2 regions of the Sinomonas atrocyanea genome follow, and region 2 is predicted to be linked to the other one. Evidence: riboswitches for the same ligand, from Rfam matches in the RefSeq annotation. Region 2 holds a riboswitch; the other holds the start of a gene.

Region 1 (4,203 bases), 1.3 Mb from region 2:
GCCCGATCTCCCGCGCAACATGCGCGCGGAGCTCCGCCGCGAGGTCCCCGCGCCGCTCCACCGCGGCGACGGCCTCCGGATTCACGACGACGAAGGCCGCCGCCGCGTGCCCCGTCACCGCATCCGCCACCGGGCAGACGCCGGCTTCGACCACGGCCGGGTGCGAGACGAGGGCCGACTCGATCTCGATCGTGGAGAGCCGGTGGCCGGAGATGTTGAGGACGTCGTCGGTGCGGCCCAGGATCCAGGTGTCGCCGTCGGCGTCGTACTTCGCGCCGTCGCCGGCGAGGAACCAGCCCTGCTCGGCGTACTTGCGCCAGTAGGAGTCCAGGTAGCGCTGCGGGTTGCCCCAGACCGTCCGCGCCATCGCGGGGCCGGTCGCGGTGACCACGATGTTCCCCTGCACGCCCGGCGCGACCCGGGCGCCGTCGTCGTCCACGATCGCCGTGGCGAGCCCGGGCAGCGCCCTGGTGGCGCACCCGGGCTTGAACGCAGCGTCGGCCTGCCGCGGCGAGAGCACGGTCGCGCCGGTCTCCGACTGCCACCACGTGTCCACCATCGGCACCTCGCCGCGCCCGATGTTCGAGCGCAGCCACCGCCACGCCTCCGGGTTCACGGCCTCCCCGACGGTGCCGCACACCCGGACCGAGGAGAAGTCGTACTCCGCGGGCACTCCCTCCGGGAACCAGCCCATGAGCGAGCGCACGAGCGTGGGTGCGGTGTAGTAGCTCGTCACCCCGTAGCGCTGGATGATCTCGAAGTGCCGGCCCGGATGCGGCGTGTTCGGGGTGCCCTCGAAGATCACCTGCGTGACGCCGTTGGAGAGCGGCCCGTAGATCTCGTACGTGTGCGCCGTGACCCAGGCGAGGTCCGCGGTGCACCAGTGCACGTCCGCGTCCCGCAGTGCCGGGTCGGGGTGGGAGAACAGGTACTCGTGGCTCCAGGACGCCTGGGTGAGGTAGCCGCCGGTCGTGTGGACCAGGCCCTTGGGCTTCCCCGTGGTGCCGGAGGTGTACATGATGAACAGCGGCGTCTCGGCCTCGAACGCCTCGGCCTCGTGGACCTCGGGCTGAGCGTCGACGAGCTCGTGCCACCACACGTCGCGGCCCGGCGTCCACGCGATCTCCGAGCCCGTCCGGCGGATCACCAGGACGTGGTCGACGGCGTTGTCCCCGCCGGCTGCTCCGCCGCGCACCGCGGCGTCGGCGTTCTCCTTCACCGGCACGGCCTTGCCGCGGCGGTACTGGCCGTCCGTGGTGACGAGCAGCTTGGCACCCGTGTCCTCGACGCGGAAGCGCAGCGCCTCGGCCGAGAAGCCGCCGAACACGAGCGAGTGCACCGCGCCGATCCGGGCGCACGCGAGCGTGATGACCACGGTCTCGACCAGCACGGGCAGGTAGATCACCACGCGGTCGCCCTGGCCGATCCCGAGCGCGAGCAGGGCGTTCGCGGCCTGGGAGACCCGGCGCTGCAGGTCCGCGTACGTGACGGTGACGCGGTCGCCCGGCTCGCCCTCGAAGTGCAGGGCCACCTTGTCCCCGCGCCCGGCGGCGACGTGGCGGTCGGCGCAGTTCACGGCCGCGTTCAGGCGCCCACCTTCGAACCAGCGGATCACGGGCGGTGTGTCGGTGGAGGGGTCCGCGGGGATCCACGTGTGGGCGGCGTCCCACGGCTCGGCCCACGTCAGGCGCCGCGCGGCGTCCTCCCAGAAGGCGATCCGCTCGGGATCGAGCTGGCTGGTGGCGGTCGTGGGGGGTTCGAGGACAGACGTCATGGCTCTCTCTCCATCGGTTCTGGCGGTAGCACCTGTGGTCCTGCGCAGAGGGTGGTCCTGTGCAGAGGGCCATGGTTGCTGCGGCGTCACGGAGCCAGATCTCTCGGCCGCTCGGGATGGTCACCTCACTGTTGCGCGCCGGATGCAAACCGGCCAAAAAAGGCGTGCAGGGTCGCGTAACAAAGTTCAATGTGACCTTCTGTGTCCCAGGCCACGGCTGGACGGTGGACGCCTCGGAGACGCTTTTCGTAGGGTGGAAGGCAGGATCAAGAGTCCCGGTGCGAAGCTCTGGCTGGCCGGGCGGCAACCCTCTCCCGTAGTGGGGTGCCCCAGATGAGGATCCGGCCGCGGTGGCCATCCGCGGCAAGTACGGCGCCCGGAACCGCGGGCGTCCGGCCGTTTCGCTGGAGGACTCATGACTGCCACCCCGCTCGACCTCGTGACCGGTGCCGACCTGCGCCGGGCCATGGGGTGCTGGGCCACGGGGATCGCCGTCATCACCACCTCGGACGGCGGCACCCTCGCGGGCCTCGTGAGCAATTCGTTCACGTCGATCAGCCTGGATCCGCCGCTCGTCTCGTGGGCGGTGGACAAGTCGTCGAGCTCGTTTGCGACATGGATCAACACCGACAACTACGCCGTGCACATCCTCTCCGAGTCACGGCGGGACCTCGTGCAGCGGTTCGCGGCGAAGGGGACGGACAAGTTCGCGGGGCTGGACTGGGAGCCCGGCGTGCTGGGCTCGCCCGTCGTGGCCGCCGACGTCCCGCGTGTTGAGTGTCGCCTCTGGCAGCGGGTGGACGCGGGGGACCACGTCATCCTGATCGGCGAGGTTGTCAGCATCTCGGGCCAGGACGACTTCCGCCCCCTCACCAACCACGTGTACTGGGCAAAGTAGACCTACTGGCGCACAGCCACGCTGCCGGGGCCCCGGCTCCGCCTCAACGGAGGGGGCCCCGGCATGCTCCGTGCGCCCGACCTACTCTGGACCCGACGTACTCTGGAGGGGTGTCCCCTGACATGCTCGGGCCGCTGCGGAAGCGGCTCCGCCTGACGTTCGCCGGCGAGTCCGAGACCATCCCCGCGTGGGAGACGGCCCTCGAGGACGGCGACGACGCGGGCTTCTTCCCGCCCGACTCCGCCGTCTGGGCGGTGCACGGCTCCATGTCCACGATCGCCGCCGGAATCCGCGCGCTCCTCACCCAGGCGCTCCACCCCGGCGTGCTGGCGGGGGTGGTGGACCACTCCAACTACCGCGCGGACCCCCTCGGCCGCCTGGCCGGGACCATCCGCTGGATCTTCACGGTCACCTACGGCGACACCGCGGCCGCCCGCGCGGCCTGCGCGTGGGTGCGCGGCGTGCACGTGCCGGTGACCGGCACCTACGTCTCGCCGGGCGGCGCGCACGAGCAGTACTCCGCGAACGATCCGGCCCTCGCCGAGTGGGTGCACATCGCGTTCACCGACGCGTTCCTGCGCAGCTACGAGGCCTTCCACGGCCCGGTTCCCGGCGGCGCCGACCGCTATGTGGCCGAGTGGGCCACGGCCGGCGAGCTCATGGGCGTCGCGGACCCGCCCCGCACCGAGGCTGACCTCGCGGAGCGCATCCGGGCGTACGACGCCGCGGGGCAGCTCTCCGGCGGCCCCCGCGTCGACGAGGTGGTCGCCTTCATCCGGCGACCGCCGCTGGACCCGCTCCTCAAGCCCGGCTACGCGCTGCTCTTCGGCGCGGTCCTCGACACGCTTCCGCCGCGGCATCTGGAGCTCCTGGGGCTCTCGCGTCCGCGGCTCGGGCCCGTGCCGCTGCCGCTGGCGGGGGCCGCGAAGGCGACGCTCGCCGTCATCGGCCGGGCGCTGGGCCCGATGGCGCCGAGCGAAGCCGCCGCCCGGCGCCGCCTGGTCCGCCTCGGCGTGCTCTGAGTCCCCGCCCGCTCCCTCGCCTTTCCCCGCCCCGACGCGGGGTCACCTCTCAGCCGACGCGGGGTCACCTCTCGACAGACCCGGGGTCACCTCTCAGCCGACGCGGGGCCTAGGTACTGACATCCCTCCGTGAGTGAATGGGCGCATGTGGATTGCCTGGATCGAGTTCGACCTGCTCCTCGGCGATGTGCACTCCCTCAAGGAGAAACGCTCAGTGGTCCGGCCGATCGTCGCGGAGCTGCGCCGACGGTTCGACGTCTCGGCGGCCGAGGTCGGGGACATGGACCTGCACCGCCGCGCGCGCATCGGCGTCGGCATCGTCAGCGCGGACAGGGCTCACGCGGTGGAGGTGCTCGACGCCGTCGAACGCCTCGTCGCCGGCCGCCCGGAGGTCGAGCTGCTCAGCGCCCGCCGGCGCGAGGCCCGCAGCGACGACTGACCCGCCGCGACGGTGGATCAGCGCACGAACAGCAGGATCACGTGCAGCGCACTCAGCGCGACGCCCGCGA
Region 2 (4,203 bases):
GGGCGCAGCGCCGTCAACGTGGAGGCCTTCGAATCCGAGCTGGCCAGGAGCGAGCGCAACTTCGCCCTCGCCCACTTCCTCGCCGACCTCGGCAATCTGCGCAATCCCCCCGCGGAGGTCGTCCGCCACTATGTCCGCCAGTGCTCGATCGAGATGTCCTGCGCCGACGTCGCCCGCGCGGGCCTCTTCCTGGCGAACAACGGGGTGGGCCCCTCCGGGCGGGTGGTCTCCGCCTCGGCCGCCAAGCGGATCGGCGCCGTCATGCTCACGTGCGGGATGTACGACGCGGCCGGCGAGTTCGCCTACCGCGTCGGGCTGCCGAGCAAGAGCGGCGTGGGCGGCGGCATCCTCACCGTCGTGCCCGGCATCTGCTCCATCTGCGTGTGGAGTCCGCGCCTCGATGCCCACGGCAACTCCCTCGCGGGCGCCTCAGCGCTCGCGGAACTGGCAGAGCGCACCGGCTGGTCCATCTTCTGAGCCCGAGCGCTCTCCCCCTCCCCCTCACCCTTCCCTCTCCGCCCCCTGCGAAAGGATCCGCCATGCCCGAAACCGAGCCCACCACGGAAGTCGCCGATCATCGTGAGGACCACGGTCATGCCCATGCGGCCGACCATGTGATCCATGCCGAGGACGCCGGCTACCACAAGGGCCTGAAGGCCCGGCAGATCCAGATGATCGCGATCGGCGGCGCGATCGGCACCGGCCTGTTCCTGGGCGCCGGCGGGCGCCTGGCCGCGGCCGGGCCCTCGCTCGTGTTCGCCTACGCGATCTGCGGCGCGTTCGTCTTCCTCATCCTCCGCGCCCTCGGCGAGCTCGTCCTCCACCGGCCCTCCTCCGGCTCCTTCGTCTCCTACGCCCGGGAGTTCTTCGGCGAGAAGGCCGCCTACATCTCCGGCTGGTTCTACTGGATCAACTGGGCCATGACCACCATCGTGGACACCACCGCCGCCGCCCTCTACATGCACTTCTTCGGCAAGTACGTCCCCTGGATCGCCGCCGTGCCCCAGTGGGCCTGGGCCCTGATCGCCCTCGTGCTCGTCCTGGCCCTGAACCTGGTCTCCGTGAAGGTCTTCGGCGAGATGGAATTCTGGTTCGCCCTGATCAAGGTCGCCGCCCTGCTGGCCTTCCTCGCCCTGGGCATCTACTTCGTCCTCTTCGGCACCCCCACCGGCGCCACCACCGGCCTGACCCTCATCTCCGACCACGGCGGCCTCTTCCCCATGGGCCTGGCCCCCATGATCATGCTCATGCAGGGCGTCGTCTTCGCCTACGCCTCCGTCGAGCTCGTCGGCACCGCCGCCGGCGAGACCGAGAACCCCGAGAAGATCATGCCCCGCGCCATCAACTCCGTCGTGGCCCGCATCGCCGTCTTCTACGTCGGCTCCGTCATCCTCCTCTCCCTCCTGCTGCCCTACACCGCCTACCAGAAGGGCGTCAGCCCCTTCGTGACCTTCTTCGGCTCCATCGGCGTCGGCGGCGTGGACGTGATCATGAACCTCGTCGTCCTCACCGCCGCCCTGTCCTCCCTCAACGCCGGCCTCTACTCCACCGGACGCATCCTGCGCTCCATGGCCGCCGCCGGCTCCGCCCCCACGTTCGCCCTGCGCATGAACAAGGCCGGCGTCCCCTACGGCGGCATCGCCATCACCGCCGTCGTCTCCCTCCTGGGCGTGCCGCTGAACTACCTCGTCCCCGCCGACGCCTTCGAGATCGTCCTCAACGTCGCCTCCGTCGGCATCATCTCCACCTGGGCCACCATCGTCATCTGCCAGATCCAGCTGCACCGCTGGGCCAAGAAGGGCTGGACCACCCGCCCCGCCTTCCGCATGCCCGGCGCCCCCTACACCGGCTACATCACCCTGGCCTTCCTCGTCGCCGTCTTCATCATGGTCCTCATCGACTCCCCCTGGACCCTCCTGGCCACCGCCGTCGCCTGCATCCTCATGGTCATCGGCTGGTACGCCTCCCGCGAACGCATCCACGAGATCGCCGCCGCCCGCGACGGCTACACCGGCGCAGCCCCCGTCGTCGCCAACCGCACCCGACACGACTGACCCACCCCGCGGCCCGGCCGCCGGGGGTCCGGCCGGGCCGCGCCCCATCCGCATATTGCCAATCGTTACCGCAGCCCCATGGTCGGCCCCAGTGCCCCGTGCTACGTTCAATCGAAGAGTAATGAGCGCCAGTGCCAAGCCCTGACTTAGCTGGCCGGCAACCCTCCAAGCGGCGGGGTGCCTCAGGTGAGTACTCGGCATTCGTCTTCGATACGCAAGCCCGAAGGAGCCCCGTCATGCCCGACACAGCAACCGAGCAGACCGCGGCGGCAGCCGCGACCACCCCGCTCAACGACCCGGCGGCCCCGGGCAGCCCCGCCGAGGAGAAGCTGGCCTACCGGCTCCTGACCGGCCCGGACACCCGCGAATTCTGCGCCCGCATCTCGCAGGCCCTCGCCGACGGGTACGTGCTCCACGGCAGCCCGGCCGCCACCTTCAACGGCACCGACGTCATCGTGGCCCAGGCCGTGGTCCTCCCCCACACGGTGGCCAGGGCGGACGCCGCGGTGGCCTCCGCCGTCGACTCCCTCGAGTACGAGGGCGAGGGCCACGCGTGAGCTACGCGGGCGACCTCACCCCGGAGGAGGCCTGGTCCAAGCTCGCGAGCGGCGAGGCCGTGCTCGTGGACGTGCGCACCGAGGAGGAGTGGGCGCACGTGGGCATTCCCGATACCAAGGGCACCGAGAACGATCCGCTCTTCATCCCCTGGGTGTTCGAGGGCGGCATCCCCAATCCGGACTTCGTGATGGAGCTCGAACTCCAGGGGCCCGACGACAGGACGACCCCCCTGCTGTTCCTCTGCCGCTCCGGCCACCGCTCCGCGGCCGCGGCCGCCGTGGCCACAAACCTCGGCTTCACCGCGTACAGCGTCCTCGAGGGCTTCGAGGGCGTGCCCGGGCCGGACGGCCAGCGGACGGTCAACGGGTGGAAGAACCGCGGACTGCCGACCAATCTTGGACAGGACTGAAGACTTACGTGAGCTTTGACATCAACGCCGCCAGCTGGAGCGAGGACACGCAGGCGGTGCGGGGCGGACTCCTGCGCACCGACTTCCAGGAGACGTCCGAGGCGCTCTTCCTCACCTCCGGATTCGTCTACTCCTCCGCCGAGGCCGCCGAGCGGGCGTTCACCGGCGAGGAAGAGCGCTTCGTCTACTCGCGCTACGGCAACCCCTCCGTCGCCACCTTCCAGGAGCGGCTCCGGCTGCTCGAGGGGACCGAGGCCTGCTTCGCGACCGCATCCGGCATGTCCGCGGTGTTCACCGCGCTGGCGGCCCTGCTGGGAGCCGGGGACCGGGTCGTCGCGGCGCGCAGCCTGTTCGGCTCGTGCTTCGTGATCCTCAACGAGATCCTGCCCCGCTGGGGCGTTGAGACGGTGTTCGTGGACGGCCCCGACCTGGACCAGTGGCGCGAGGCGCTCTCCCGGCCCACCACCGCCGTGTTCTTCGAGTCCCCATCGAACCCGATGCAGGAGCTCGTGGACATCCAGGCCGTCGCGGACCTTGCGCATGCCGCGGGCGCGAAGGTCGTCGTCGACAACGTCTTCGCCACCCCCCTGCTCCAGCGCAGCCTGGACTTCGGTGCCGACGTCATCGTGTACTCCGGCACCAAGCACATCGACGGCCAGGGCCGCGTGCTCGGCGGCGCCGTGCTCGGCACGAAGGAGTTCATCGACGGGCCGGTGAAGAACCTCATGCGCCACACGGGCCCGGCGCTCTCGGCCTTCAACGCCTGGGTGCTCTCCAAGGGCCTGGAGACGATGGGGCTGCGCGTGCGGCACTCCTCGGCGAGTGCCCTCGCGATCGCCGAATGGCTCGAGGCGCGGCCCGAGGTCCGCTGGGTCAAGTACCCGCATCTCGCCTCGCACCCGCAGTACGAGCTCGCGAAGAAGCAGATGAGCGCCGGCGGAACCGTCATCACCTTCGAGCTGGATGCCCCGAGGGCCAGGGCAAGGAGGCGGCCTTCCGCCTGCTCAACGGGCTTCAGGTCATCGACATCTCCAACAACCTCGGCGACTCGAAGTCCCTCATCACCCACCCCGCCACGACGACCCACCGGGCCATGGGCCCCGAGGGGCGCGCGGCGATCGGGCTCGGCGACGGCGTGCTGCGGCTCTCGGTGGGACTCGAGGACGTCGGGGACCTGATCGG

What was found. A riboswitch is a leader RNA that binds a small molecule or an ion and turns the genes downstream of it on or off. The one in region 2 is predicted to bind S-adenosylmethionine.
Region 1: another riboswitch for S-adenosylmethionine. It lies ahead of SA2016_RS02455 (flavin reductase family protein); the one in region 2 lies ahead of SA2016_RS16865 (DUF1737 domain-containing protein).

What each region holds. Positions count from the first base shown of each region.
Region 1 is NZ_CP014518.1:508,165-512,367, forward strand. Features, by position in the region: gene acs (acetate--CoA ligase) at 1-1,774, opposite strand, end outside; SAM riboswitch class I at 1,782-1,897, opposite strand; SAM riboswitch class IV at 2,039-2,150, shown strand; gene SA2016_RS02455 (flavin reductase family protein) at 2,190-2,672, shown strand; gene SA2016_RS02460 (oxygenase MpaB family protein) at 2,795-3,694, shown strand; gene SA2016_RS02465 (DUF503 domain-containing protein) at 3,840-4,133, shown strand; gene SA2016_RS02470 (hypothetical protein) at 4,151-4,203, opposite strand, start outside.
Region 2 is NZ_CP014518.1:3,667,260-3,671,462, forward strand. Features, by position in the region: gene SA2016_RS16855 (glutaminase) at 1-477, shown strand, start outside; gene SA2016_RS16860 (amino acid permease) at 540-2,054, shown strand; SAM riboswitch class IV at 2,172-2,281, shown strand; gene SA2016_RS16865 (DUF1737 domain-containing protein) at 2,291-2,611, shown strand; gene SA2016_RS16870 (rhodanese-like domain-containing protein) at 2,608-3,021, shown strand; partial or broken gene SA2016_RS16875 (O-succinylhomoserine sulfhydrylase) at 3,030-4,203, shown strand, end outside.